DNA from 3 places in the Exiguobacterium sp. s95 genome. Region 2 is predicted to be linked to each of the others. Evidence: riboswitches for the same ligand, from Rfam matches in the RefSeq annotation. Region 2 holds a riboswitch; each other region holds the start of a gene.
What was found. A riboswitch is a leader RNA that binds a small molecule or an ion and turns the genes downstream of it on or off. The one in region 2 is predicted to bind lysine.
Positions count from the first base shown of each region.

Region 1: it holds a riboswitch for lysine, as region 2 does, so the genes downstream of both, KNP99_RS11700 (amino acid permease) here and KNP99_RS08860 (Na+/H+ antiporter NhaC family protein) in region 2, are expected to answer to the same signal.
Region 3: it holds a riboswitch for lysine, as region 2 does, so the genes downstream of both, KNP99_RS10775 (aspartate kinase) here and KNP99_RS08860 (Na+/H+ antiporter NhaC family protein) in region 2, are expected to answer to the same signal.

Region 1 is NZ_JACSMM010000007.1:84,379-94,808, forward strand. Features, by position in the region: gene KNP99_RS11695 (solute:sodium symporter family transporter) at 1-303, opposite strand, end outside; gene KNP99_RS11700 (amino acid permease) at 831-2,312, opposite strand; lysine riboswitch at 2,425-2,609, opposite strand; gene KNP99_RS11705 (MarR family winged helix-turn-helix transcriptional regulator) at 2,781-3,236, shown strand; gene KNP99_RS11710 (GGDEF domain-containing protein) at 3,393-4,484, shown strand; gene KNP99_RS11715 (TetR/AcrR family transcriptional regulator) at 4,557-5,171, opposite strand; gene KNP99_RS11720 (HlyD family secretion protein) at 5,365-6,021, shown strand; gene KNP99_RS11725 (DHA2 family efflux MFS transporter permease subunit) at 6,034-7,728, shown strand; gene KNP99_RS11730 (hypothetical protein) at 7,851-8,393, shown strand; gene KNP99_RS11735 (nitroreductase family protein) at 8,522-9,079, shown strand; gene KNP99_RS11740 (CDP-glycerol glycerophosphotransferase family protein) at 9,327-10,430, opposite strand, start outside.
Region 2 is NZ_JACSMM010000004.1:20,337-30,766, forward strand. Features, by position in the region: gene htpG (molecular chaperone HtpG) at 1-56, shown strand, start outside; gene KNP99_RS08860 (Na+/H+ antiporter NhaC family protein) at 298-1,881, opposite strand; lysine riboswitch at 1,986-2,161, opposite strand; gene KNP99_RS08865 (type I phosphomannose isomerase catalytic subunit) at 2,271-4,079, opposite strand; gene KNP99_RS08870 (PTS sugar transporter subunit IIB) at 4,230-4,526, shown strand; gene KNP99_RS08875 (PTS sugar transporter subunit IIA) at 4,531-4,860, shown strand; gene celB (PTS cellobiose transporter subunit IIC) at 4,875-6,212, shown strand; gene KNP99_RS08885 (glycoside hydrolase family 1 protein) at 6,243-7,664, shown strand; gene KNP99_RS08890 (GntR family transcriptional regulator) at 7,747-8,475, shown strand; gene KNP99_RS08895 (uracil-DNA glycosylase family protein) at 8,530-9,276, opposite strand; gene KNP99_RS08900 (heme oxygenase) at 9,438-9,767, opposite strand; gene KNP99_RS08905 (methyltransferase) at 9,852-10,430, shown strand, end outside.
Region 3 is NZ_JACSMM010000006.1:42,932-53,361, reverse strand. Features, by position in the region: gene KNP99_RS10800 (branched-chain amino acid transaminase) at 1-747, opposite strand, end outside; gene dapD (2,3,4,5-tetrahydropyridine-2,6-dicarboxylate N-acetyltransferase) at 773-1,480, opposite strand; gene dapB (4-hydroxy-tetrahydrodipicolinate reductase) at 1,467-2,213, opposite strand; gene dapA (4-hydroxy-tetrahydrodipicolinate synthase) at 2,210-3,091, opposite strand; gene KNP99_RS10780 (aspartate-semialdehyde dehydrogenase) at 3,114-4,106, opposite strand; gene KNP99_RS10775 (aspartate kinase) at 4,119-5,318, opposite strand; lysine riboswitch at 5,431-5,609, opposite strand; gene argH (argininosuccinate lyase) at 5,681-7,051, opposite strand; gene KNP99_RS10765 (argininosuccinate synthase) at 7,048-8,253, opposite strand; gene KNP99_RS10760 (GNAT family N-acetyltransferase) at 8,375-8,803, opposite strand; gene KNP99_RS10755 (alanine--tRNA ligase-related protein) at 8,800-9,948, opposite strand; gene phnF (phosphonate metabolism transcriptional regulator PhnF) at 10,076-10,430, shown strand, end outside.

The sequences.
Region 1 (10,430 bases), on a different contig from region 2:
CAAAAACTTAGGCAACAGGTAGATCGCCATGATGATGGCAGCAAACCCTGCCGTGACTTCCCACGCCATGCTCGACATATTCCCCATGAACGACTGACCGTTCAAACCAATCAGTTGTTCTGCCGAAAGGTTGGTCAGAAGCAAGGAACCGGCAATAAAGATTCCGCTTAGTCCACGTCCTGCCAAAAAATATTCGTCAACTCCCTGTTCCTTGCCTCGTGTCATGCGATAGGATACATAAGCAACGAGCGCCATGAAGAACGCGGCCGAACCCAGTGTCAAAATCAATTCATATGTACTCATTTCACACTTCCTCCATCTCAATCGTTTTAGTAGGTTTACCGTAAAGAATTTATTCCTTATTTTTACTTTATTGAAACAATATTTTTAGATAAAAATAAAATTATTAAAAAGAAATAATCCAATTACGGATTGACATACTTGAAGGGACATATCATGGAAAGAAACTGAAAAAATCTTTCGGGAATTATTCGCTTCTTCTATACAGAAAAACCCTCTCGCAAGTGAGAGGGTTTTGGTGTGTAGACAAACTATTAATAAGCGTAAACATGCGATAACGAGAGACAATCCGTCACGATACTACCTAAAAAGCGTCATGTTTCGTTGACTCCTAAGGGAAAAGTGCGTTTTCAACGCGACTTGCCAGAGGCAGGCAAGACCCTGCTCATTGTCCGTTAGGATCAAGGAGCAACGGCTTGCGCCTCGCCCGAGGAAAGCAACGAAAAAAGACGCTTGATCTCCCGATTCCCGATAACACTTTGCTTATAGTCTGACCTCTCGTAAGCGAGAGGGTCCTTTAGCTTATACTATTATTTTTTCGGATGTTTCGGAAACTCCATCTCATCATACCGGACAACCGATGTCCGGTGTTTGACTTTATGTCCGAGCCAGAAGACCAAGAATAACGGAATTCCGATATACGTTGCTGCAATCCCAACCCAGTCGATTTGATCAGCGAGGAACGCGGCATAGTTTTGCCCAACGATAACGAGGAAACACAGGCCAAATGCGAATAGCGGACCAAACGGGAACGCCGGTGCAACGTACGGTAAGTCACGTAACGCATGCCCTTGGGCGACGAAACCTTTTCGGAAACGGTAATGACTGATCGCGATCCCGAGCCACGCGATAAATCCTGTCATTCCGGAAGCATTCAGTAACCAAAGATAAACTTGTCCACCGAACATCGACGTCAAGAAACAAAGCGCACCAATCGCCCCTGTCGCGAGTAACGCATTCCGCGGCACACCGTTTTTTGAGACTTTTGCAAATAGTTTCGGTGCATCACCTTGTCGTGCCAGTGTGTAGAGCATCCGGGTTGAAGCATACATCCCGGAGTTCCCGGCAGACAAGACGGACGTCAAGATGACCGCATTCATCAATGCTGCTGCAAACACGAGTCCTGCTTTTTCGAAGACGAGTGTGAACGGACTGACGGCAACATCCGTAATATCATTTGAGACAAGGCTCGGACTTGTGTATGGAATCAACATTCCGATGACGAAGATCGCAAATACATAAAATAATAAAATCCGCCAAAACACCTGTTTAACTGCTTTCGGGACATTTTTTTCCGGATCTTCCGACTCGCCTGCTGCGATTCCGACGAGCTCCGTCCCTTGAAAGCTAAAACCTGCGACAAGAATGATACCGATGACAGCTGGAATCCCTCCGACAAACGGTGCATCACCTAAGCCAAAGTTTTTGAACCCTGCTGGTGGCTCCGAAGTAAAGATACCAAAAATCATCGCGACTCCTACACCAAGAAACACGATGACCGTGACGACTTTAATCATCGCAAACCAGTACTCGGCTTCACCGAATCCTTTGACCGAAAAATAATTTAATCCAATCATTAAAAGTAAAAACAGCGCGCTAAAATAGACGCCCGGAATGTTCGGGAACCAGTAATGCATGACGATTTGTGCTGCGACGAGCTCGACGGCAATCGTGACGGCCCAGTTGTACCAATAGTTCCATCCTAAGGCGAATCCGAATGAAGGGTCGACGAACTTCGTCCCGTACGTCGAGAATGATCCTGCGACCGGCATATAGGCGGCCATCTCCCCAAGGCTCGTCATCAAGAAGTAGACCATCAATCCGACGATTGTATAAGAAAGTAACGCACCACCCGGTCCTGCCGCTGCAACAGAGGCACCTGACGCGATGAATAAACCGGTCCCAATCGCTCCGCCAATTGCAATCATCGACATATGCCGGGCTTGAAGCCCTCGTTGTAGCCCTTCTGCTGTGGAATCGAGGGGTTGTTGTTGCTGTTGTAAATTGTTCATGTCTGTCGCTTCTCTCTTTTTATAATTTTTGAGAGGGCGTAAAAAAGCGCCCTCACCTTCCAAGAGGAAGATGAGAACGCAACATATCGATGATGCGTCTCATTCTACCGTCGTGAAAGATAGCTCCCCATAAACCGCAAACGGTTCATGACAGTATTAGACCTGTTTGATCTAATCCCAATCGCTGACTTTCAAAGTAGTCTACGATTTCGGCAATTCTTCCTTTTGAGCTATTTCATCTGCCGCTTGACGACATCCGTAACCCGACTCATAAGAATCGCAACCTCCATCCCACTGGTTGAGTGAGAACTAATTAAGTTGATTTACTAATTCATTACTTCGACATAGTACATAATATGTTTCTTGTTTGTCAATTTATATTTTTGAATCCTACCGTGCTCATAGTAAAATTCCGATATTTTTAGTACACTAAATGGTAGAAGGTAGTACAGAAAGGATGTTGCTCAGATGGGACAAGAACAACATGACCAATTGACATATCGATTAGAAGAACAAATGCGCGTGATTCTCCGGACGTTGCGCCGTGAGTTGAATCAACTGTTTGAAGGTACTGCCACGCGAAGTGAATTCTTCATCTTACGTAGCTTATCTGAAAACGGCCCCCAGCGTCCGACATTACTCGCGGAACAGTTCGAACTTGCGACAAGTCAGGTCACCGCTTTGACAGATAAACTTTATAAGACCGGTTTTGTGACACGGACACGTTCGACGGAAGATCGTCGTTCAATCGTCCTTGCCTTGACTGACGAGGGAGAGGCCGCTTTTCGGAATCTCGAAGTCGTCCGTCGCAAATATCTTCAGGAGCGATTCGGCACTTTGTCTGAAGAGGAACTGAACGTGATGATCCATGTATTTGATAAAATCCTCGCGACAATGGATGAAGAAGTCGTCTCATCCAATTAATAAATTAAAAATCAAGAGAAGGACAGAGGTTTTATTCTGTTTTTCTTTTTTTATTCTAAACATTCAGACCTCCTATACCGTTAGTAGAACGAGTATACTCAAAGTATATAATTGGAAGTATACTGCAGGGGGAGTTGGGAGGATTTGTTGTCTATTATGAATAACTTCATCATAAATTTTTGTCTCTTATTCACGACGATCACGCTTTTATTTTTACCTTTTCGAAATCAACCAAGAATTACACCAAAATCAAAGCTTGAATCACGCCTTATTTTAGGTTGTGTAGCTGGTGCAATTGCTGTACTCCTCATGTTCAACAGCATTCAAATTGATATTGCCCGGATTGACTTACGTATCATTCCTGTCGCGATTGCCACATTATTTGGCGGATTGCCTAGTGCCTTCATCACGGGAGTCATGATTATCGGAACGCGTTTTTTAATTACACCTGCTGATCAAATCGAAGGAGCGATTCTCGCTTCCGTCATCATGATTTTATTCATTTTGACAATTGGCATAGCACGCAGATTTTTACGTAATACATTGCTGACCTTTGAATTAATGATCGGAATCGGTATTCTCTATTCGTTACCAGCCATCTATGCACTGACAAACAGTTGGGAAACGTTTTTCAAAGTATCGGTTACGTACATTTTCTTTAATTTATTAGCCGGACTCGTCACCTATCGCTTATTAGCCGAACTGCGACGACATTTTGAAAATATCCAGTACCAGCAAAAACTTGCGATGACCGACGCCTTGACGGGTCTCGCCAATCGCCGACGTCTGGACGACTCCCTATCACTCGTCGGATCGGATGACGACGGATATTCACTTATCCTGATCGATATCGATTTCTTCAAACACGTTAACGATACATATGGTCACGATGCCGGCGACGATGTGTTGCGGCAACTCGGAACGACACTTGCCTCTATTGTACGTCCGGATGATTTAGTCGGTCGGTACGGTGGAGAAGAATTCTTGATCATTTTACCGAACACATCATTGAAGGATGCGAAAAAAATCTCTGAATTAGCGCGGACGACAGTCGCCCGTAACCTGTTCCCGACTGCAAATGTACCTGATTTGAAGATTACGATTTCGTTAGGAATTGCCCATTCGGGTGGATCCCATACATCACTCGAAGCATTGCAACAAGCGGATAAAGCACTCTATGCTTCAAAAGAGCACGGACGTAACCAAAGTACGATTTATACGAAACAGCTGGAATTCCGTCAAGCGTAATCTAACGTTATATCCGACTAGCACAAAAAGCGCCATTCCCTCACATCGGAATGGCGCTTTTTAGTTCATTTTTTAGACAGTCCCTGGGCGTGTCTGAGGAAAACCAATACTTTCAACTGTTCCGAAGACGATCATCTGACTGAGCTGATTTGCCATATACTCGGAGGAATACGGACGATCATTTCGTAACCACGACATCAAGAGCCCGAGTTGACCACCAATGACGTAGTTCAGTAATAAATCCCGATCCACCGGAACAGAGACACTTGTCGTCTCCCGGAAAGCAAGACGGTAGTTTTCTTTTAACGTATCCAAGAAACGGGAGATGAACGTCTTGACTGTTCCTTGGAGCAGCATCGTCCGGTAAAAGCGCTCGTTTTGCTCAATGTGGATGAACAAACGTGCAAAGTAACGACTGACGCGTTCGACTGTCGGAGGCTCGGCCGATTGTTTTCCTGTAATCCGAATCGCTTCTGCGAGCAACGTCATGTGTTCCTCAACGATTTGATCCAGCAAATCGTATTTATCTTTATAGTGCGCATAGAAGGTCGAACGATTGACCTCAGCACCATCCGTCAACATTTTGACGGTGATCGTCGAAAAGGAATGGTGTTCAAGTAAATGAAATAGCTCTGTCGTAATACGTTCACGTGAACGTTTAGGACGCGGATCGCACGACTGATTCATTTAAAATTCAGCTCCTTTTTACGTATTGTATCCGTTAACAAAGACTTTTCCAACATTTTGTCGGAAATTGTTGGTTGTTTGTTTGTTATGCACCCATATAATTAACTGTATTAACTACTCCTCCCCAGAGGAGTCTTTTTTATGAGACCGCACTGGGGCGATCAGCTAGTAACAGAAAGGATGCAACTTACTCATGAACATGAAGAAATTATTAATCATCAATATTTTAACGCTCGTCGTTTTAATTGGTGGTGGCGCAATCGGTTATTATTACTACGATCAAGCAACAAGTTACGTCAAAACAGAAAATGCCAAAATCGACGGTAAGATGATTACGATTGCTAGTCCTGGCGCTGGAAAACTCACTGACTGGACGGCAAAAACAGGACAGACACTCGATAACGGGGCGACACTTGGTCACGTCATGATGGCACAAACTGGTCAAAAACCGGTTGATGCGTCAATCGAAATGCCAGCAAAAGCAACCGTCGTTCAGTCGATGGCGACAGAGAACGGTTTTGTTGGTGCCGGTACGCCGCTCGCTTACGGATTTAACTTAAATGAATTATGGGTCACAGCAAACGTCGAAGAAACAGAAATCGATGAAGTCAAAGTCGGACAAGCCGTCGATGTCTATGTCGATAGTTATCCCGATACAACACTTTCGGGTGAAGTCGAACAAATCGGGATGACAACAGCAGGCACGTTCTCGATGATGCCGTCATCGAATGGAAACGCAAACTATACAAAAGTCGCGCAAGTGATTCCCGTGAAGGTGTCGCTCTCACAAGAAAAATCACTCGACATTCGCCCTGGTATGAATGTGACCGTCCGCATTCATAAGGATTAAGGAGGGACGCTTATGTCTACGACCTTCCTCTTTGGATACATTGTGTTCATGCTTGTCACGTTCCTTGCAGTCAATTTGATTGCACGCCGGGCACGGCAACCGCGGGTAGCTGGCGCAGGAGGTCCGGCGCTTGATGAAACATTGATTGAAGCAGAAGCGGTTGGCGCGATTCCAGCCGCCCCTGCTCCGCAAGCGCAAGCGACGATTTCAACGGAAAACATCAGTATCCCGAAAGTCATCACTGTCCTGTTAATTGGAATGTTCATCGCGATTTTGAATCAGACATTAATCAACGTCGCTCTTCCTGTCTTGATCAACGACTTCAACGTCACGACGTCGACAGCACAGTGGTTGACGACCGGATTCATGCTCGTCAACGGGATCTTGATTCCAATCAGTGCGTTCCTCATGCGAAGCTATACGTTTCGCCGCTTGTTTCTTGTCTCGATGACGTTGTTCTTCTTCGGATCGATCATTTGTTCGATGGCGATGAACTTCCCGGTTATGATGATCGGACGTGTGGTCCAAGCAGCCGGAGCCGGTGTCTTGATGCCGCTCGGTACGAACGTCTTCATGACATTGTTCCCACCCCATAAACGGGGAGCTGCGATGGGCATGCTCGGGATTGCGATGATTCTTGCACCGGCGATCGGACCAACGATCACAGGATATGTCATTCAAAACTACGATTGGCACGTCATGTTCTATGCAATGGCCTTCTTTGGTCTCTTAACACTTTTACTTGGATTTGCCTGGTTCAAACTCGTCCAACCGTTATCAAAACCAAAGTTCGATGCCCTCGGTGTTGTCTTTAGTACGATCGGGTTTGGTAGTCTCTTATACGGATTCAGTGAAGCCGGAAACGACGGTTGGGACAGCCCTGTCGTCATCAGTACGATCGTCATCGGGTTACTTGGTATTGCCGCCTTCGCTTTGCGTGAGCTTGCGATGGACGACCCGATGTTGAACATCCGTGTCCTAAAAGTACCGGAATTTTCATTCACCCTCTTCATTAACGTCATCGTCACGATGGCCTTGTTCGGCGGGATGTTGCTGCTGCCGATTTACTTGCAGAGCATCCGTGGTTTTTCACCCATCGACTCAGGTCTCTTATTATTGCCTGGTTCATTGATCATGGGAATCACCGGTCCCTTCGCCGGTCGACTGTTCGACCGGTTCGGCATTCGACCGCTTGCCATCTTCGGTCTGACGTTGATGACGTACGGAACATGGGAATTGACGCAACTTGATTTAAACACGTCTTACTATTCCATCATGGGCATCTATATGCTCCGGTCCTTCGGGATGGCGTTCATCATGATGCCGATTATGACAGCTGGCATGAACGCTCTGCCGATGAAGATGATTCCTCACGGAAACGCGACACAAAATACATTACGCCAAGTCGCTGGATCAATCGGGACGGCCATCCTCGTCACGGTCATGACCCGTCAGACGACAGCTCATCTCGCGGACGATGCCAACCAGTTTACGACACTTGACCCAACACTCTCGCAACACCTTGGTGAGCTCGGACAACAGCTTGGTAGTCCACAAGCCGCATCCGTTAGCTGGTTGACGCAATTGACGAAACAAGCGACGATCAGTGGAATTACAGATGCCTTTTGGGTGGCGACTGTCTTGTCTGCTCTTGCACTCGTATTGTCATTCTTCCTTCATGGAAAAAAAGAACCGAATTTAGATTAACGTGTCTTATCCAGCCAGTTGACGGCACATCGTCAGCTGGCTTTTTAATCGTTCACCTTTGCACTTCTTCTCTAATATCGCTACACTAGGTTCATTGAGTTCATATCAAAAGGAGATGCTTTATGGTTGCCTTCCTTCAATTTTACGCGTTCATTTTCGCCTGTTGCTTCGCGTGGCAGGTCGGACGACCATCTCTTTCCTGGTCGCAAAAAATCTCGCGTGCGTTTTTAACGAGTATCAACAGTCTCTTCGTCTTTTTCCGTGCTTCGGTCTCGATTTTCTTACTCGTCGGTCCGTTAGTGCTTGTCTCGTACTATGTCTTTCCGAACCTCTTACAGTTCGAAGGTGGTCTCGCAATCGTCATCAGCGTGCTCGTGATTGGTCTAATTGATCGGCTCGTCAGCCTCGTCATCTTACCGCTTATCCGCTCGTTTTTCTTGAAGCGTAAACGCATCATGCCGCAGTTGCTTGAAGCAACTTTTTATACGTTGTCCATGACGGTCTTGCTTTACATTAACTTGACGGCTGTTCCGGGTGTCGAACTCGGACTTGCGATCCCGATTTTCTTTGGTTTCACAATTTATTTTGCACATTATTTAATGGCATTACTGCGATTACGCCAAGTCAAAAAGAAACTCGCTACGACAGCAAGCAAAAAACAATAACCACATGAAACGAACGATGACTTCCATTGAATTCTAGTCACCGTTCGTTTTATTTTTCGGATTACCATTGACAATGATAATCGTTATCATTTATATTTTAAGAGTACTTAGGTCAGGAGATGATAGTGATGAATGCACGACAACTCATTTTAGAACGACGTTCGGTTCGTTCCTACACCGATCAACCTGTTCCATCCGAAATGATTGAAGAAATCTTAGAAGCAGCAATTTATGCACCGAATCATAAGTTACGCGAACCATGGCGTTTTGTTCTCGCGATTGGTGAAGGACAAGTCCGGTATGTCGAACAATTGATGGAGCTCCTTGAAGCACGTGGTCAATTCGATCAAAAAACGGATGAGCAACGCCTATCATTTAAAGAAAAAATAAGTGAAGTCCCGGTGTTTTTGACGGTCCTTTATCACGTTCAAGGAACAGACGATCAACAGACAGAAGATTTACTTGCGACTGCTGCGATGATTCAAAACATCCAACTGCTTGCATCAGAACTTGGTTTAGGAAGCTGCTGGAAAAGCGGGAAACATTGGTTTACAGACGAATATGCGACACTCGTCGGTGCCCATGATGAAGAACGTGTCGCCGGTGTCATCCAACTCGGTTGGCCTGCGATGATTCCACCACTAAAAAAACGGACACCTGCCCGCGAAAAGTTAACGCACTTTTAAGGAGTGCGCATCCTGCGAGCTACCCCTGCTCGCGCCAATCAAGCCCCATTTATACAGTCATAAGCGATTATTTTGCAACTTCCTCCCCAAACGAAGTTGATCAAATAATCGCTTTTTCTTCTGCACGTTTCCCTCATTCCTGTCAGGAAACCAATCAAAAAAACCCGGATGATTCTCACTTTTTTTTAAAAGCAGAATCGTCCGGGTTTCTCTATATACTGTGTGATGTCCTTCAAGATGATCGTATTTACACGATTGTCGTTTTTTCAGGTGACACTGCAGGCGACTGCACATGATCTAACAGATGATCCACGATGCGTTTTGTCGCTTGCCCATCTTGATACGTGAAGAATTGACGGGCGAATTCCTCAATCTTCTCTGATTCGAACTGCCCTTGTTTCACCCAAGCGATGACTTCGTTGAACGAGGAAACAATCGGCCCCGGGACAAACGATTCATACGGGAAGTAAAAATCACGTTCTTCCTTATAGGATGTCAAATCATTCACGAGGAAGATGATTGGTTTTTTGAGTAAAGCGAACTCAAAGATGACGGACGAATAATCCGTGACCAAAATGTCTGAAATCTGCATCAAATCATTGATATCCGGATAATCCGTCATATCGATGATTTGGTCCGAAAATTCAGCCGGGACGACAGGACGATTAAGCACGAACGGATGCATCCGTAACAATAAAATATACTCGCTCCCGAGCTCTTGGCGGAACTGTTCGAAATTTAGTTCCTCATCATAATGTGCCGTCGTCTGACCGTTGCCCCGGAAAGTCGGAGCAAGAAGAATGATTTTCTTCGAACGCCACTCCGGATAGTCAGCATACAGTTTTTGTTCGACATGTGCTTGGCGCGCCGGATTCAAGAGTTGATCCGTTCGTGGGACACCGAGTGGATGAACACGGGCCGCGTCCATCCCGAATGCTTCAGCATACGGTTCGATACAGGCTGTTCCCGAGACATAGACTTTCGAGTAGTTTCGGTGAATTTGAACCATCTTCAAGTAATCATCGTCCGGTGAATAGGATTTATCGAGCACACTGTAACCGAACTTTTTAAAGGCGCCACATGCATGCCACAGTTGAATGACCTCAGTCCCTTGACGCAGTGACGAGACATAGACCGGATAATAGTAGTCATCGATGATGAAATAGCGGGCAGTCGCGAGTTCATACGTCGCCCGCATCATGTGGAAGACGTATTTAATCTGACCGAAAAGACCTTGTGGGAACCGCTTTAACAGGAACACATAGCTGAATCCAAGATCGCGGCTCTCAAGTTCGTCATAAACGGCACGGAAGTTATCAACGAGCTTGTCTGAACGATATGTCGCAAACAC
Region 2 (10,430 bases):
TGCCAATCGAAGATCCAGTTGCGTTTGCAAATGAAGTGTGTGCCTTGATGGTGTAAGAATGATCGCTTCAGCGTGTAGACAAACGCTTATGAAGCGTGAACATGCGATATCGAATTGCAATTCGTTCGTGCTTTCCTGTATTTCTCTCACGGTATTACCTAAAAAGCAACGAAACAAGACGCTTTTTATTTCTTCATACCATGTTGTCTACAACTTAAAAGAAGGGATTGCACATCATCGTAGATGGCAATCCCTTCTTTTTTTCTCGTCTCGGCTAAGCTGAGCGTTATTTTTTTATTATTCAGCGCGAAGTTCAGTTGGTACTTTGCCGCGTTTCGAGACGACATTCAGGACGACGAGTGCGAGTAAGAAGGCGATAAGTGCACCGATGAAGCCGATGATTGATGAATCGGTTAAACCGAGCACAAGGTAGCCGACTGCCGATGTCGCTGCACCAACCAACGCATACGGAAGTTGTGTCGTGACGTGATCGATATGATGCGAACCGGCACCTGTCGAACTGAGAATCGTCGTATCGGAAATTGGTGAACAGTGGTCTCCGAAGACGGATCCGGCAAGAACGGCAGCGAGCGTCGGAAGTAAGAGATTCGGTTCGACCGCCATGATGAGGTCAGCACCGATCGGCAGCATGATACCGAATGTTCCCCAACTTGTACCTGTCGAGAATGCCATTAAGCTTGCAATCAAGAACAATAAGAAGGGGAGGTACGAAGCAGAAATCGACTTACTGACGAAGCTTGCTAAGTACTCACCTGTTTTCATGTCACCGATAACAGCGATGATTGTCCAAGCGAATAATAAGATGACGACAGCAGGCCACATGGATTTCATCCCAGCCCAGATGCTGTGTCCGTATTCGCGCGCCGGGATTTTCCGACCAATCAACATCAGGAAAGCAACGACTAAACTGATGACGACACCAGCAACGAGTGAACGTGTTACGTCTGTCGCTTCAAATGCACCAATCAACGTAAATGCACGATTGTCAGCAGCGAGTGCCTGAGCACCGGTAAAGAGTAATGCGGAAACTGTTGCAATGACGAGAACGATAATCGGAACGACGAGGTCACGTACTTTTCCACCTTCGTGTTCTTTGACTTCCTCTGCCATCCCCATCGGTGTTCCTTTACTTGCATCGAAAAGTTCACCTTTTAATGCACGAAGTTCATGCGTCCGCATCGGTCCGACCGCAATCCCTGTGTACGCGATGTAAAGCGTCAGCAATAGAGCGAAAATCGCATAGAAGTTGAGTGGCACGATCATCATGAAAGCACTGAATGCGGAATACTCCGTAATCGAATGTGTCGTTAAGATACCAGCGATGATCGAGATGATGAACGCTCCCCAACTTGAAAGCGGGCTGATGACACAGACTGGAGCAGCCGTCGAGTCAATAATATACGCAAGTTTTGCCCGCGAGACGCCACGACGGTCCGTTAACGGACGACTGACATTCCCGACAGCAAGACTGTTGAAGTAATCATCGATGAAGATTAAAATACCTAAACCAAATGCTGCGAGGCGAGCGCCGCGCGCTGTCTTGACGTGTGTTGTTGCCCATTCACCGAAGGCATGTGCACCGCCCGATGTTTGGATAAGCGTCGATAGAACACCGAGTAATAGTAAGAAGATGAGTAATAAGACGTTCCATTCATTTAACGCCCCATCCGCCCAAAATAGACTAAAGATGTTTTTGCCGAGATAGACGACCGTATCGATTGGATTAAAGCTATGCAGCAATAAAGCACCAATCAAAATACCGACACCAAGTGAAATAACGACTTTGCGCGTCACGATTGCAAGTGCGATTGCAATGACAGCTGGAATGAGCGCAACGATTGAATCTGAATAATTGACCATTGTGTGGTTCCTCCTCTTTTTTTAGAAGATGAGACCCATTGCATATAAAAAAGCAAGGGCACCGGCAACAAAGCCGACACCCTTGCTGGATGCGTCTTTCTTAGCCGAATTGGAGCGCTCCATACAAAACACGTATGGCAATCGAACGGGTATTTCCCAATTCGACCAGTACCATCAAGTCAGACACTTGACGATACTTCGGCAGCATTACCTTTCCTTGATCGTCCTCGTTGTCATCCTCAGATCAAATACTCATTAAGACCGCGCCTCTACCTCATCGATAGAATAGTCATATTCTTTTAATAAGAAAACCTTATCATATTTCAGAAAAAAGTTTCAAGTCTGTTTTTAAAAAAAGTAGTAAAGTCTGTTCAAAAGGAACAATGAAGTTATTCGGCGTTCATCCGATTTAAATGGGCAGCACCGATGACACCGGCATTTCCTTCCAATGCAGCTAAGCGAATGATTGTTTTTTGACGTAACGTCGGGTAGAGACGGGCATTGACGGCTTGTAAGAGCTCTTCCCAAAATAAATCGGCGGAAGCCGTAACACCGCCACCGATGATGACGGCTTCCGGATCAAGTGTGTGAATGATGTTCGCTACGCCTGTTGCTAAATGATTTACGAAACGAAGCCTTTCCTGTGTATTGCCAAGAAGTTGTGCAAGAGAAGATTCATTTAATGAATCAGCCCGCGTCTGAAGAGCCGTACCGCTTGCTAATCCTTCGAGTGAGCCTTTGTTCAAGACGTGATGTTCCGGTCCAGAAGCATCGATGATCGTATTTCCGATTTCACCAGCATATCCGTGTGCGCCTCGAATCAACGTCTTTTGATAGACATATCCACCACCGATTCCTGTACTGACTGTCATGTAATAGATGGATGTATAGTCTTGTCCTGCCCCGAACAATGCTTCGCCGAGCGCGGCGGCATTTGCATCATTTTCAAGGGAAACCGGGATGTTGAAGAACTCTTCTAACGGGCGAACCAAATTTACATCGTCCCAACCCGGCAGGTTCGGAGGTGACAATAGCCGACCCGTTGCTGCATCAAGCGGACCAGGCGCTGCGATACCAATTCGTTCGACTTCAAATTCTTCAAGTAGCTTTTGGATGGCTTGTCTTAAATGATTAATTGTATAGTCCGGGCCAGCAGCCGCCTCTGTCAAAAATCGATATTGTTTTACGACATGGTGCTGATTGATTGCGGCAACACGCGTGTGAGTCCCACCAAGATCAATTCCGATGTGAAGTCGTTGTTTCGGTGTTGGATTTGGACCAGTCAATAGAAGTTTCCCCTTTCCAGAAACGGTACAAGTTACTTTTGCCGGAATCAGAACCGTGTCTCCGGCGGTATAACGCAATTGGTTGATGATCAGCGTGCCACTGATGATAGTGATGACTTGGAAGGAAGTTCGTGGTGCAATCGTAATCATGTCATGGATGGCCCATTCCTCGACAAAAAAATAGGCGTTGGTTGTCAGTAGTCTTGAACAAAAAGAGGTCGGTACATAAGGCTCCTCGTACTGGAAATGAGGAAATTGAATGACTTCGAGTGCTTCTTTAAGGTGGAGTTGACGCGGTTTGTTGGTCGAATGGTCAATTCGATCGTAATCGTACAACCGGTACGTGGTATCAGAGTTCTGCTGGATTTCGATGACAAGACACCCTTCGGTTAAAGCATGAACAGTACCTGCTGGAACGTAAAAAAAATCGCCGGGTGAAACAGGCAAATCAATTAAGCCGGAAGTTAAATCGTCTTCACGGACAGCGCGCAACAAATCAGCTTTTGTTTTGAAGTCATGCCCATAAATAATGGTGGCGTCTGCCGGACAATCGACGATATACCAGCATTCATTTTTCCCGTAAGGCTGTCCTTCTAGGCGACAGGCATCATGATCGTCAGGATGGACTTGAACGGATAAATCATCCGCAGCGTCAATCCACTTAATGAGTAAAGGAAAAGCTTCCGTTGTGTCCATCCCGAAAATTTCAGGGTGATTTGACCATAAATCCCGTAGTGCATCACCGGAAAAACGTCCGGCATTCACCTTGGTTTGCCCGTTTGGGTGATCAGCCAAGGTCCAAGCTTCACCGATGTTTTGTTTGCCTAACGTATCAAATCCATATGCACCAAGCTTACATCCACCCCATATCCGCTCCTGTAAAATCGGCTCAAAACGAATCAGTTCTTCCATGATTGTTCCTCCTCCAAGTTGTTTTCGATTACAACACTACACTTTTTAAAAATAAAAATAAACAAAATAAAAATCAAGTATAGACATGGGTAGTAAAATCCGTATAATCAAAGTTGTAAGCGATTCCAAAACGCGGGAGGAATGGTTGAAATGAAAAAAATCATGTTGGCGTGTAGTTCAGGAATGTCGACGAGTATTCTCGTCACTAAGATGCAGGAACATGCCCAATCACTTGGTGAAGAGGCGACAATTTGGGCAGTCGGTCAAGACCAGGCTTTAAAAGAAATGGATGGAGCAGATGTTGTATTGATTGGTCCACAAATGCGCTTTTTATTATCAAAATTTCAACAAGCGACAGATAAACCAGTAGAAGTCATCGATATGATAGCGTACGGAATGGCCGACGGAAAAGCGGCCTATGAACAAGCCGTTAAGTTGATGGGGTGAAGAAATGAAAACAAATGAACAGACGATGGAACAAGTAGCATTCATGATGATTTTGCATAGTGGAAATGCGCGAAGTACGATTCGTGAAGCAATCGAAGTGTACAAGGAAGAATCATTTGAGGCATTTGAGCGGTTATTAACAGATGCCCGAGAACAGTTGCAAGAAGCGCACCAGATTCATTTCGGTCAAGTCCAAAAAGAAGCGAGCGGTGAGCCGACGACATTGTCTTTACTGCTTTTGCATGCAGAAGATCATTTGATGTCGACACAAACGATGCTTGATTTGACGTCAGGATTAGTTGAAATGATGGAACATAAATTTTCTCAAAAATAAGAGGAGGGATTGAAATGGCTGGTAATAGTAAGTGGTTCGATTTGTTGAGTCGTTTTCTGATGCCGATTGCGGCATATTTAAACAATAGCCGCTATCTTCAGACGTTACGTGACGCGTTCATGCTCGCTTTTCCGATTACGATGTTCGGTTCATTAATCGTTGTTATTGCGAATTTACCATTCTTAGATAAATTTATGTCGCCTGGAGTATTGGATGCTTTTAAAACTTCATTAGGAAACGCCCCCTCGGCGACGATGGGAATCATGTCACTATTCGTCGTCTTCGGTATCGGATATTATCTTTCGAAAAGCTATGATGTAGAAGCTGTTTTTGGTGGTGTAATCGCCCTTGTTTCTTTTTTACTTTTAACACCTTTCTTTGTAGCAGTCGAAAATGTTGCTGATCCTGTCGGAAATGTCATTCCACTTGACCGTCTCGGTGCAAAAGGCATGTTCCTTGCAATGATGACAGGGTTCTTAGCAGGAGAAATTTATCGATTTGTCGTTCAAAAAAACTGGACGATTAAAATGCCGGCTGGTGTGCCGACTGCTGTGGCTAAGTCATTTTCAGCTCTTGTGCCTGCACTTTTGACACTTTCCATTTTCCTTGGCATTAACATCGCTATCACCTCGCTTTTAGACACGAATCTCCACGATTTAATCTTTAATTTAGTTCAAAAACCACTCGTGAATCTTGGGAACGGTTTGGTTCCGACATTAATCGCCATCTTTTTTGTTCAATTGTTTTGGTTTTTCGGCCTGCATGGTCAAGTTATCGTCAATTCGGTCATGGATCCGATCTGGAACACTTTGTCACTTGAAAACTTAAACGCCTATACGGCGAATGGAGAACTCCCGAATATCATCAGTAAACAATTCATTGAAATTTATACAGTTGGAATTGGTGGTTCCGGTTCGACACTGGCTGTCGTCGTCGCAATCCTCCTTTTCATGCGCTCAAAACAGTTGAAGCAAATCGGTAAGTTATCGATCGGACCCGGAATCTTTAACGTCAATGAACCAATCATTTTCGGGTTACCAATCGTCATGAACCCCCTCATCATGATTCCCTGGATTTTTGCACCGTTGATTACCGTAACCGTTACTTATTTTGCGATGTCGACAGGAATCGTTCCGCCGCCAACAGGAGTTGCTGTGCCTTGGACGGTGCCGATGTTTATCAGTGGCATGATGGCAACGAATTCACTGGCGGGCGGATTGTTACAACTCGTCAACTTCGCCATTATCATGGCAGTGTGGTTCCCATTCCTAGTCTTCATTGACCGCTTGAATATGAAAAAAGAACGAGAAGAAGCGAATGTTGCCGGAGATGAAAATCAACATGTAGGTTGAATTCAAAAATAGAGATAGGACGTGGATGAGATGAATCAAACGGAAGTTACGACGGCAAAAGAACAAAAGTATACGTTCCCTGCAGATTTTTGGTGGGGAACAGCAGCTTCAGCGACACAAACGGAAGGGGCAGCATTTGAGGGTGGAAAAGGACCGAACATTTGGGATCATTGGTACGAACAAGAACCGAATCGCTTTTTCGATGGTGTAAATGCAACGGTAGCCTCTGATTTTTATTATCGTTATGAAGAAGATATTGCGTTGATGAAAGAACTCGGACACAACTCGTTTCGAATCTCGATTTCCTGGTCACGTCTTTTTCCTGAGGGGCAGGGGGAAATGAATCCGATTGCCATTGATTTCTATAATCGTGTGATTGACGAATTGATTGCAGCGGACATCGAACCGTTCGTAAATCTATATCACTTTGATATGCCGCTTGCACTGCAAAACATCGGTGGCTGGGAAAGTCGTGCCGTCGTCACCGCCTATACAGAATATGCTAAAACGTGCTTTTCACTATTCGGAGATCGTGTCAGTAAATGGTTTACGCATAATGAGCCAATCGTCCCGGTAGAAGGTGGCTATTTATACGACTTCCACTACCCTAACGTTGTTGATTTCAAGCGTGCCGTTCAAGTGGCCTATCATTCGATTTTATCGAGTGCACTTGCAATACAGGCCTATAAAGAAACAGAGCAGACGGGTGAAATTGGCATCATCTTGAATTTAACGCCATCTTATCCTCGAAGCCAAAATGCTGGGGATGTGAAAGCGGCCCAAGTAGCCGACGTATTGTTCAATCGTTCCTTCTTGGATCCTTCCGTACTCGGAACGTTCCCGGCCGAATTGGTCGATTTATTGGAACAACAAGGTGCTTTGCCCGAGGTCGTTCAAGGTGACCTGGAACTCATCGCGAAAAATACCGTTGATTTACTCGGAATTAATTACTATCAACCACGACGCATCAAAGTAAAAGAGCACCTTCCGCATCCAGATGCACCTTTCATGCCGGAGCATCTGTTCGATTATTACGAGATGCCGGGAAGAAAAATGAATCCATATCGTGGCTGGGAAATCTACGAAAAGGGAATTTACGATATTTTGACGAACCTGCGAGAGAATTACGGGAACATCAAGTGTTTTGTTTCTGAAAATGGAATGGGTGTAGAAGGGGAGGAACGTTACCGGGACGAGGACGGCAGTGTTCAGGACGATTATCGCATCGATTTCATCGCCTCTCACTTGCAATGGATGCATCGTGCGCTGAAGGAAGGATCAAACGTCAAAGGTTATCACTTATGGACGTTCATGGATAACTGGTCTTGGAGCAATGCCTATAAAAACCGTTACGGTTTTGTCGGACTCGATCTCGCGACCCAAAAACGAACGGTCAAGAAAAGCGGCCATTGGTTCAAACAATTGATTGAAGAGCAAGGATTTACGAAATAATTGAAAAGATGATTAGGATGTCTAGTCCTGATCATCTTTTTTTGTTATATTATTTTTATATGTCTATACATGGGGTGAAGTCATGTCTATAAAGAAACAACCGAAATATGAGAAAATTGCTGATGAACTTCGCAAACGAATCCTAAATGGGGGATATGATGTCGATCAGGCGATGCCGGACGAAATCAACTTAGCAGAAGAATTCGAAGTCAGCCGGATGACGATGAAGAGAGCACTTGAGATTCTCGTCTTAGAAGGAATTATTTACCGACAACGGGGACAAGGGACGTTTATTTTACCATCGAATTTTTCACAAGGACGTATTAACGTTCTGAACAAAGAATCGCAAGGATTGACCAAATTGCTTGGGGAACGGGCTGTTAAAAGCGAAGTACTTCAATTTGAGGTGCGCTTTCCGGAGAAGGAAGTCGCACGACATTTGATGATTGAGCAAACGGATCCAGTCTATGAAATTAGACGTGTCCGCTACGTCGAAGGAGAGGCTTACGTGATTGAGCATACATTTATGCCTTCCTCCTTGATTACAGGTTTAACGAAGGCGATTCTCGATCAATCGATTTACCGCTATATTCAAGAAGAACTTGGTTATACGATTACGAGCTCGCACAAAATGATCCGTGCAGATAAACCGAATGAATGGGATCAAAAATATCTTGGAAATCTCGAAACCGATCCTGTCATCGAAGTGGAACAAGTCGTTTTTTTAGGGAACGGAAAACCATTTGAATATTCATTTTCGCGGCACCGGTATGACAAATTCGTGTTCACATCTGTGCATATCGGTCGATAAGAAGTCCCTGACGTCTCAGCGCGAAGCTGGTACGACAGGGACTCTTTTTTTGATTTAATCCGAACGCGTGAAGTAGTGAATCAATTGTTGGTTGAGGTAGGAACGGTTGTCTTCGAATTGACGTTTACGATGGCCATTGGCACCAGAGGGATGAGGAAAACCCGATAAAAGAAAATGTTTTCGAATCCGTCCTTGATGAAGTAAGGTCCGAACCGTCGCCTCAACGATTCGGCCGAGCGGAATAATCAGGGCAGGTTCGTTTAATTGATTCAATTCTGCTGCGAAGTGTTCATACGCATAGTGTCGGAGTAAAGGGATACGATCTATCTTCGGTTGATGACCACTGTAGTTTTTCCCGCGATAGAAAACAGGATGTTTTAAGATGGAGGTCGCATGGAGTAATTCCTGGTGTTCATTAAATAAAGTAGCGGTCGTCGGAATCGACAGCATTGTCGCAAAATCAAGTTCGTCCAGCATCGTTACGAGATTTCGACGCATCACACCGGAAAAGCTAGCTGAATAATTGGCGATTTTTGCCGCTTCCTCTAACGAAACACCATGGTGTAAGGCATCGGCCATCTCTTCGAACGCGATTCGCATCTGTTCAAGTCCTGGCGTAATTCCGACGATAATGACTTTTGCGAAAGGATTGATGTAGTCACCGATTGGGGAATAATAGACCGATAACTCATGTTCCGTTTGCAATAAAAAATCTTCTGTACAAATATCTTCTCGTGTCAACGACCGGTCGACAGGCAAATCTCGAATGACTTGTTCAAAAATCGTTAAGGAATCAATCATAATATGTCCTCTCTCTCTAGTATTGGACATATAATAACAATAAATGGAACGATATACAATTTAACCCTTGTTAAATATTGTGCGAGGTTAATTGCAAAATAACGTTTGAAAAATTAAATCCCCGAATCGATTTAAGGATTCGGGGATTTAAGTCGTATCGATTAACGTGTACTTTCTTTTACAGAAGCGACTTCATAGGTGATGATTTCACTGCCGAGCATCGGTGACTCCTGTGCCTCGCCTTCTTGCTGCGCAGGACGCTTATGCGATTCCTTGAAGTCATCACTGTTCCGCCATGCTTCGAAGTGCTTCATGTCTTCCCAGTACATGTTGACGTTCATTTCGTCATGTTCTTCGATATTTTGCGTTAATAGAACTTCGACACGAATGAATCCGTCCATCGAGTCGAGACCACTCGGGCGTGTGAAGCGAGGTGCTAGTGCAGCAGCCATCCCTTTTTTGACTTTAATCCGGTTCGTTACGACGATCATAAAAACATCCCCTTTTATCGAATTACGTACCTCTTTAGTATAGTACGATGGAGAAAACAATGCTTGAAAGAAGGAAGTTGAACTATGAATGAACAAGAATATGAAACGCGGCTCCACATTAAAACGATTGATGTCCAGCACCTCTACAATGCCTTCAGTCACTATAACCGTTATGAACCGACCCCATATGCAGCCCTGGATGAGCTATGCGCGGTCTATCCGTTTCATCCTGAGGATACGGTGATTGATTTTGGGTGCGGGAAGGGACGCTTGAACTTTTATCTCCACGATCGGTTTGACTGTTCTGTCATCGGAATCGAGATGAACGGTCAGTTTTATGAGGATGCACTGACGAATCAGATGAATTACTTAAAAAGAGTTAAAAAACGGCGCGGGAGTCTTCAATTTGAACATGTCTATGCAGAAAGTTATCCGATTCCGGTAGAAGCGACAAAGTTTTATTTTTTTAACCCTTTTTCCGTTCAAATTTTTATCAAGGTCGTCAACCACATCTTACAGTCGGTCGAGCAGGCGCCCCGGACCATCGATTTGATTCTTTATTATCCGGCAGATGAATACCGGTATTTTTTAGAGAACCAGACGGCGTTCGAACAAATCGAGGAAGTCCGGTTACGCGATTTATTCGAAAAAAATCATGATGAA
Region 3 (10,430 bases), on a different contig from region 2:
GTCTGCGACATACAGCTCGTCACGCCCGATATGACGTTCGACGACCGGGTACCCTTGATCTTGCGCGAGGCGCATGATGACTTGACGCGTGATGCCGTCAAGGACAGAACAGTCTAGTGACGGCGTGTAGATTGTCCCGTTTTTCAACATGAATAAGTTCGCGACACTTGCCTCACTGACATTACCGTTCATATCGAGTGCGATTGCTTCGTCAAATCCATCACGAAGGGCTTCGCCTTTTAAGAGTTGTGAGTTCATATAGTTCGCAGCGGCTTTCGCTTGCATCGGCATCATCGTTGACGATACCCGACGGTAAGAGGCGACTTTCGCACGAATGCCGACACCTTTATCGAAGTATTCACCAAGTTCCCAACATGAGATGCCGACGTGAACCGTCGTATCTTTTGCCATCAAGGCTTGCCACGGTGTACCGAGGAAAACGAATGGACGGATGTAACAAGACTCAAAGCCATTTTTCGCAACGAGATCAATCGTTGCCTGGACAAGTTCTTCCACTGTATATGGAATCGTGACGTGATAGAACGCGCAACTCCGGAAGAGACGTTCGATGTGTTCCGTCAATTGAAAAATTGCCGGACCGTCAGGCGTCGCGTAAGCACGAATCCCTTCGAAAAAACCACTTCCGTAATGAATCGCGTGTGACATGACGCTCGTATTCGCTTCTTTTGGATCATGAAAAATCCCGTCTAACCAAATCGCTTCACCATACTGTGTATCCACTGCCATGTGTTTTCCTCCTCTTCGACGTCAATCAGAGTGAACGTAAATCATCCACTAGTTGCGTCTTCTCTGCTGTTTTTTCGTCTTTCTGTTTGATGACGCGTGCTGGTGTTCCAGCAACGACGCTACCTGCAGGGACGTCTTCTGTGACGACACTGCCTGCTGCAACGACTGCATCTTTTCCGACACGGACGCCTTCCAAGATGACGGCGTTCGCTCCGATCAAGACACCATCTTCGATGATGACCGGTGTTTTTGAAGGTGGCTCAAGGACACCTGCGACCACGGCACCTGCGCCGACATGAACGTTTTTCCCAATCGTGCCACGTGCTCCGACGACGGCGTTCATATCAATCATTGTACCATCTCCGATCGATGCACCGATATTGATGATTGCACCCATCATGATGACGGCGTTATCGCCGATGACGACATGATCCCGAATCCACGAACCCGGTTCGATTCGCGCATTCAAGTGACGTGTGTCAAGCATCGGTACAGCACTGTTCCGACGATCGTATTCGACGTGGACGTCCGTGATTCGGTCTGAATACTTTTCTAAGAAAGTCGCAGCAAGTCCTGCATCTGCAAAGAAAATTTTTGATTCATCCGATCCGAAAGCTGTCGCCCCTTCAATCGTCAAGCCCGCTAAATCGCCATTGACGTAAAGTTTGACCGGTGTCTGTTTTTTAGCATCTTTAATGAATTTCGCAATTTCGTAAGCATCAGTTAGTAACATGTGAATCCTCCTGTGAGTAGAGCGTCTCTAACGTGTAGAGTCCCGCCGATTTTTGAATGAGTGCTTCGGCTGCTTTAATCGCACCTGAAGCAAATACTTTTTTTGATAATGCCGTGTGCTTGATTTCAATCAATTCATCGACCCCGGCGAACAACACTTCATGTTCACCGAAAATTGTTCCACCACGCATCGAGTGCATGCCGATCTCAGACGCTTGGCGTTTTTCCCGTGTCGATTCACGTTCATAGACCGGCTGGACGTCACGGAGTTCTTGAATCGTCCGCAATAAGAGTTCTGCCGTCCCGCTTGGTGCATCGACCTTTTGATTGTGGTGCTTTTCTAATAGTTCGATATCGAACGAACTGGCGAGTGGTACGAGCACCTGTAACAATTGCTGCATCATCGCGATCCCGAACGACATGTTGTACGACTGAAAAATTGGAATTTCAGTCGAAGCGTCTTTTATCGTTTGTAACTCCGCTTCCGAAAATCCGGTCGTCGCGATGACGAGCGGTGTTTTCGTTTTGAGGCCATACGCCAGTAAATCCGGCAACAAGCTCGGGTGAGAGAAATCGATGATGGCATCGACTTCTTCTGTTAGCTCGGACACCGTTTGATACGAAGGAATTTTCTCCGCTGACTTCGTCTGATCGATAACGGCGACAACTTCAGCGGGTGCCAATTCCTCGACATAATGCCCTGTCGCACCATATCCATGAATGGCAAGCTTCATCGAACCACTCCTTTATAAGCACGCATCGTCTCGAGTAAGTGTGCATGCCCGGCTTCGGATTGGCGAACGAGCGGCAAGCGTGGTGCACCGACTGCAAACCCGACTTCTTCGAGTGCTGCTTTAACAGGAATCGGGTTGACGTCACTAAAGATGGCTGCGATGACAGGCATTAAATCACTTTGAATGCGTCGTGCCGTCACTAAGTCGTTTGCGAGCACGGCTTCAGCAAGCGCTTGTGTTTCTGCCGGGTACGGGTTCGACAGGACCGAGATGACACCTTGTGCTCCCCATGCCATGTACGGCAGGATTTGATCGTCGTTGCCACAGAAGACTGCAAAACCTTCGGGGAGTGCCGTCATCAATTCACCCATGAAACTGACATCCCCGCTCGCTTCTTTGAATGCTTGAATGTTCGGATGCTCCGCGAGTGTTACAGCTGTCTCAACTGCAATCGCGACACCCGTCCGTGAAGGTACGTTGTATAACATGATGGGTAATTCGACAGCATCCGCGACTGCGGTAAAGTGAGCAATCAAACCGGCTTGTGACGTTTTATTGTAATACGGTGTCACGAGCATCGCTGCATCCGCTCCGAGCCGCTGAGCCGTTTTCGTTTTTTCAATCGTCTGTGCCGTATTGTTCGTTCCCGTACCGGCAATGACCGGAACACGACCTGCCGTGACACGGACTGCTGTCTCAAGTAACGTTTCGAACTCTTCGCTCGAAAGCGTCGATCCTTCACCTGTCGTCCCGGCGACGACGAGCGCTTGGATATTGGCTGCAAGTTGCTGTTCAATCAACTGTTCAAAAACGACTAAGTCGAGTTCACCTGCTGAATTGAACGGTGTCGCTAGTGCTGTTCCTGCTCCTTTGAACATGTTAAATTCCTCCTTAGTATGATTAAGAATGGATGCCGTTTTCTAAAGCATGACGCGCGACCTGGACTGCATTTGACGCCGCGCCTTTTCGAATGTTATCCGCGACACACCACAGATGGAATGTGTTCGCGAGCGTTTGATCTTGACGAATCCGCCCGACGTACACTTCGTCCGTCCCGCTTGCATCAAGCGGCATCGGGTACTGATTTCGCGAAACATCATCAACCAGTACGACGCCTGGCGCGTCAGCAAGTGCTGTGCGAATCGCTTCGACCGTCGTCTCGTTTGAAAACGTCACGTTGATTGCAACCGAATGCGAATTTGTGACGGGAACACGGACACACGTCGCACTGACCGGTAAGTTCGGTTGGTTAAAAATCTTCCGTGTCTCGTCAATCATTTTTTGCTCTTCTTTCGTGTACCCGTCTTCTAAGAAGACATCGATATGCGGCAAGATATTATCATGGATCGGGTGCGGATAGTTGACCGGTTCTTCACCGCGGCTGCCTCGCGCCAAGTCCTCAATTCCTTTTTGACCGGAACCGGAGACTGCTTGATACGTCGTATACGTGATTCGTTCAAAACCTAAGTGTTTGAGTGGTGCCAGGGCAACGACGGATTGAATCGTCGAGCAGTTCGGATTAGCGATCAGTCGGTCGGTGCTGCTGACCGCTTCCGGATTGACTTCTGGTACGACGAGCGGAATCGTCTCTTGCATCCGGAAAGCACTTGAATTATCGACGACAAGTGTTCCGTGTTCTGCCAGCAAGGGGGCATACTGTTCACTGATTGCTCCACCGGCTGCGAATAATGCGACGTCGATCCCGTGATGGATGATGTCTTCCGATAAAGCTGTAATCGTCACGTCCGTTCCATTAAACGAAACGACTTTTCCTGCTGATCGTTCTGAAGCATACGCCGACAGTTGACCGACTGGAAAATCGAGTTCCTTCAAGACTTGTAACATCTTTTGTCCGACGGCGCCTGTCGCACCGATGACTGCTACGTGGTACATGTTCATTCCTCCTTACAGGCTAAACGCGTTCGCGATCGCCGCGACCGTTCGTTCGATATCTGCTTGTGCGATTGTATACGAGATACTGATTTCTGATGTCGTGACTTGATAAAACGTGATGTTCTCGGCACGGAACGTCGCAAATAATTTTGATGCGACGCCCGTTGCGTCACGCATTCCGATTCCGACGACCGATAACTTGGCATGCTCGTTATGACGATCGACTTTAACGGTCGGAAAACGATCGATGATATCTTTCAGTGCCTCTTCGAGAAACTCTTCTTCATCGAGTGGACAAGAGAACGAGAGGAACACGTCACTATCAAAGGTCGTTTGACTGATCATGTCGATATTGACATGGCGATTCGATAACAATTCAAAAATGTCGGCGACTGCTGAATTGGTTTGTGGAACGTGTTTGATTGAAACCGTCAAAACATTTTTCGTTACACTGACGCTCGTGACTGCTTTTTGTTCCATCGTTTCTGTTGCCTCCATGATCCAAGTCCCTCTTTCCGATTCAAGTGTTTTCCCAACAAAGATATGCACGCCGTATTTTTTCCCGAGTTCGACGCTGCGCATCTCCATGACCTTCGATCCCAGTGCACTCATTTCCATCATTTCATCATATGAAATTTGTGGAATCGGCTGTGCCGCTTGATGAATCCGCGGATCCGCCGTATAGACACCGTCGACATCTGTATAGATTTCACAGCGCTTATCAAGGACGGCCGCTAAGGCGACAGCCGTTGTGTCTGATCCACCACGACCGAGTGTCGTAACATCCCCGAGCTCGTTGACACCTTGGAATCCGGCGACGATGACGACATCATAGGTTTCGAGTTTCTTTCGTAACAAGTCCCCGTCAATTTGTTTAATCTTACTTTTCGTATGAACCCCCATCGTGCTGATTCCTGCCTGCGCACCTGTTTGTGATAAGGCTTTTACTCCGACGGAATTTAAGGCGATGCTGAGTAACGAAATCGTTTGTTCTTCGCCGATTGCGAGCAATCGATCGAGTTCACGTCGTTCAGGACGATCCGTGATTGCTTGCGCTTGTGCGATGAGCGAGTCTGTCATCTTCCCCATCGCAGAGACGACGACCACTAATTTTTCACCTTGTTCTGTCCGATTTTTTAAATAATTCGCAATTGACTGAATCTGTTCGACAGTCGCGACCGAGCTACCACCAAATTTAAGTACAGTTGTCACAATCCTATCTCCTTTGTCCCGAAACAGAAAAAAACGACGGGCCGGTAGGAGCGTTCCTACGGCCCGTCGTTATCACGATCGGACAAACGAAGACAAAGTCTTTCGTTCTTTTACGTAAGATAGCGCTCCGAAACATCGGTTTCGGCAGTACAACGGATCTTAACCGTTGTACCAGCAAATGAGAAGAAGCATCTTTCTCATTCACTTCGGCGGATTTCCCCTTTCACATCACTCAGCATGCTCGCTTCAATAAATGATGTTACTGATGTCATCCGCGCCTCTATCTGTCGGTTGTTAGTTACAGTTATAGCAAACATTTTTTGTTAAATCCAGTCATTTGCTAAAATTTTTTCATTTTTCCGTTAATCCGCGAGTTTTTTCTTCGCTTGATCGAGTTGTACAGAAACAGCAGCAAAACCTGTCCCGCCGTAACTTCCTCTTCTTGCTACTGCTTGCACCGGGTCGAGGAGCGGATAAACATCTTCCGCGATGACGGAGTGGAACGTTTGATACGTTTCAAGCGTTAAATCTTTTAAGAAACAATTCGTCTGAACACAATGGAGGACCGCTTTTCCGACGATTTCATGCGCTTCCCGGAAAGGAACACCTTTTGTGACGAGATAATCTGCTAGTTCCGTCGCATTCGAGAAGTCTTGCATTGTCGCCTTCTTGAGCGCTTCTGTCTTAAACGTTGCTGATTCGAGCATTCCCGTAAAGATTTGAACGGATTGTAAAACGGTATCTGCCGTATCGAAGACACCTTCTTTATCTTCTTGCATGTCTTTATTGTAAGCGAGCGGTAATGCTTTCATCGTCGTCAGGAACCCCATCAGGTTTCCATAGACACGCCCTGTTTTTCCGCGAATCAATTCAGCGAAGTCCGGGTTTTTCTTTTGTGGCATCATGCTCGAACCCGTTGAAAATGCATCTGACAATTCGATGAATGAAAATTCTTGCGACGCCCAGATGATGATTTCTTCACAAAAGCGTGAGAGGTGCATCATGACCGTCGAAGCAATCCCGAGATATTCAATGACGAAGTCACGGTCCGATACAGCATCGAGGCTGTTCGGATAGACGTGCTCAAATCCGAGCAGTTCCGCTGACTTGAAACGGTCAATCGGGAATGTCGTCCCGGCGAGTGCCCCAGCACCGAGCGGCGAAATCCGAATCCGTTTCAAATTATCTGTCAGACGATCTACGTCACGGTCGAACATCCAAAAATACGCGAGTAGATGGTGTGCAAGTGAAATCGGTTGTGCCCGCTGTAAGTGGGTATACCCCGGCATGACGGTTTCGATGTGTACATCCGCCTGTTCCGTAATCACCGTCTGCAAGTTGCGTAGGCTTTCGATTAAATCAACCACATGTTGTTCCATCCACAAATGTAAATCCGTCGCAACCTGGTCATTCCGACTTCTCGCTGTATGCAACTTCCCTGCGACCGGTCCGATTTGTTCCGTCAGCAACCGTTCGAGATTCATGTGGATGTCTTCGTCAGCAAGCGAATAGACATGTGTTCCAATCGAAGCTTGTAACGTCTTGAGACCCGCTTCGATTTTTTTCCATTCCGTCTCTTCTAGGATACCTTGTTGATACAACATATTGGCATGGGCGAGACTTCCTTCTAAATCAACTGCCGCAAGCTTTTGGTCGAATGAAATCGATGCCCCAAACGCTTCAGCCTGAGCGGAAGCCCCTTCTGTAAACCGTCCGCCCCAAAGTTTCGTCATTTTGTCACGCCTTCCTGCCGATGAACACTTGCGTGTGTCGCAATCGCAAGACCGTGCAATTTAATGAATCCTTTCGCTGCTTCATGATCGAACGCATCTTCTTTCGTATACGTCGCAAGCTTCTCGTCATAAAGTGACACCGGTGACTGACGTCCTGTGACCGTCGCATTCCCTTTGTAGAGTTTGACCCGTACTTCGCCCGTGACGTCTTGTTGCGTCGCTTTTAAGAATGCTTTCAGACCTTTCGTTAACGGTGCGTGGAACAAACCGTTGTAGATTGTTTCTGCATATTGTTGACTTAAAATCGGTTTGAAGTGAGCGACGTCTTTCGTCAATGTGATGGTCTCGAGTGCGGCATGGGCTTTTAGCAAGACCGTTGCTCCCGGGCATTCATACACTTCCCGCGATTTGATTCCGACGAGACGGTTCTCGACGTGGTCAATCCGTCCGACACCATGTGCTCCGGCGATGATGTTGAGTTCTGTAATCAACTTCGCCAGTGGGTAGACTGTTCCGTTGATTGAAGTCGGAACACCCGCTTCAAAACCGATAATGACTTCTTCTGCTTGATCCGGTGCTTCTTCCGGTGCGACCGTCAGTGCATAAGCATCTTGCGGCGGTTCTGTCCAAGGGTTTTCAAGGACACCACATTCGTTACTCCGTCCCCAAAGGTTCATATCGATTGAATATGGGCTGTCGAGATTGATTGGAATCGGGACATTGTTGTCTTTTGCATAAGCGATTTCCTCTTCACGTGACCATTTCCATTCCCGTACAGGGGCGATGACTTCCAGTGAAGGATCGAGTGCTGCGACCGAAACTTCAAACCGGACTTGGTCATTTCCTTTTCCTGTACAACCATGTGCAACGGCCGTTGCGCCATGTTGATGCGCAACTTCGACGAGCTTTTCAGCAATCAGCGGGCGAGACAGTGCCGAAATCAGTGGATACGCGCCTTCGTAGTGGGCGCCGTATTGAAGTGCTGGTAAGACGAATTCATTTGCGAATTCTTCTTTGACATCAAGAACAATCGATTCGACGGCTCCGACGAGCAACGCTTTTTCTTTGATGACAGTCAAATCTTTTCCTTCGCCGACGTCCATACATAAAGCGACGACATCATAATCCTTACTCAACCATTTGATTGCCACCGATGTATCAAGTCCCCCAGAATACGCTAAAATTAATTTTTGTTTCGTCATTATTAATTCCTCCCTGATTTCGAATTCATCTGTCTGTATAAAAATTCATTATTAATTATATATATACATAGAATTTCAAAAAAAGAAACCCTTTTTACAGGATTTCTTTAAAATTTCTCAATTAAACTTTCTTTTCCATCGTTCGGTGTGGGATGCCGGCATCATCAAATTCGTCGGACATGATGTTGTATCCTAAGCCTTGATAAAAAGGAATCGCTTGAACTTGAGCACCAAGCGTCAAGATGCTCCGACCCTCTCGTCTCGCCACGCGTTCCATTGCTCGCATCAGCTCACCGCCGTAGCCTTTCCCACGTGTCGCAGCTAGCGTCGCAACACGTTCGACCTTCATCCGTTGATCGTCGTAGGGACGTGTCCGTCCTGTCGCGACAGGGCGATTTTGTTCGTCAAGGACAAGCAAGTGAATCGCTGTTTCGTCATGGGTATCATATTCAAGATTACGAGGAACCCCTTGTTCTTCGACGAAGACCCGTTCGCGAATCATTCGGACTGCTTGGTGCTGCTCTGCTGTTTTTACTTGAATCACTGTCATGTTACTTGTTCCTCCTTCAATCGTTCTATGTAAGCAACTGCATCCTCATGCGTGTTGAACATCGCCTGTGCGACGTGCTCGCTACCACCACCACGTCCATTGAACGTCTTCAAATGGACTTTGGCAAATTTCCCGAGGTGGACCGGACTTGATCCTTGCATCAATAATTTTTTAGCTGATTCGTTCCAAATGAGTCCGAGACGTCCTGCTTCCGCAATCGCTTTGACTAGTCTTTCAGAGAATGGCAATGCCTCGTCAGCATGGTTTACGAAAATCCAATCCTCCGTCGACGCCAGTAGTTTATTGAGTTCCGTACGGACATGTGCGGCTTGAACTGTTTCAATCATCCGATTCAAGCGAACGACATCTTGTTTTAATTCTTCGACGGCTTGCGGCAGCTGCTCTTTTTTAGCCGATAACAATTGAGCGGCTTCACGCAAGGCACGTCTTTCCTTCGTTAACAACTCAAATGCGCGCCCTTTCGCGACGTACATCAGTCGAATATTCCCCCGAACCCGCTCCTGCCCTGTCAAGATAATCAATTCTAAATCAGCTGTCGATTCGAGGTGTGTTCCTCCACAGGCGCTATAGTCCAGTTCACCGATTTGGACGACACGAATCTTTCCTGTCACTTGGGGTGTTTTACGTAAAGGCAGTGCGAGTGCCGCCGCCTCGTCGTACTCGTTCGCCGTAATCGGTAACGCCGATGTAATGACGTGGCGCAATCTTTTTTCAAGACGCGCTTGCAAGGCATCATTCCATTCACCTGCTTCAATATCTAGTGTCGATTCTTCAGAGCCCGTCCGAAAACTTAATGTCTTGATATTGAACTCGTCCTGCAAAATCGCTGAGATTACGTGTTGCGCCGTATGTTGTGCCGCATGATCCGTCCGGACGGCGTCATCGATGACGCCCGTAACAGTACCTTCGATTTTTTGATCAACTTGATGCCACACGATACCGGCTTTAAGTTGAACGTCACGAACCTTCAAATCGTTTAATGTCCCTCGATCCGCCGGCTGTCCGCCACTTTCCGGATAAAAATAACTTTCTTCTAAAGCAACCCAGTATCCGTGTTCTTCTTTAACATTCGTCACGCGTGTCACGAACTTTCGGACCGCAGGATAAATTTGCTCCAGTCGCATGTCTACCCCACCTTTCTCAATCTATTCATTTGCTATTATGCCATATTTCGCCTAGTATCGTTTGTCGACTTGTCCATTTCCTAGTACACTAGATGAAAGACTATCGACCGCGAAGGGACGAAATGCCGTGATTCAGCACATCAATAAAAATTCACCACTCCCCATCTACTATCAAATTGAAGCTGCATTAAAACAACAAATCGAAGGCGGGGTGTTGCAACCCGGCGATTTAATTCCTTCTGAACGCGAATTTGCTGAAGCCCATCAAATTAGCCGGATGACCGTCCGCCAAGCCATCACGAATCTTGTCAACGCCGGCTATTTGATTCGTCAAAAAGGACGCGGCACATTCGTTGCGAATAAAAAAATCGTCATGCAATTATCTGGACTGACAAGCTTTTCGGAAGAAATGGAACATTTAGGGCTCGAACCTGCAAGCGAATTGTTGTCGTATCAGATGATTGCTGCCGAAATGACGATTG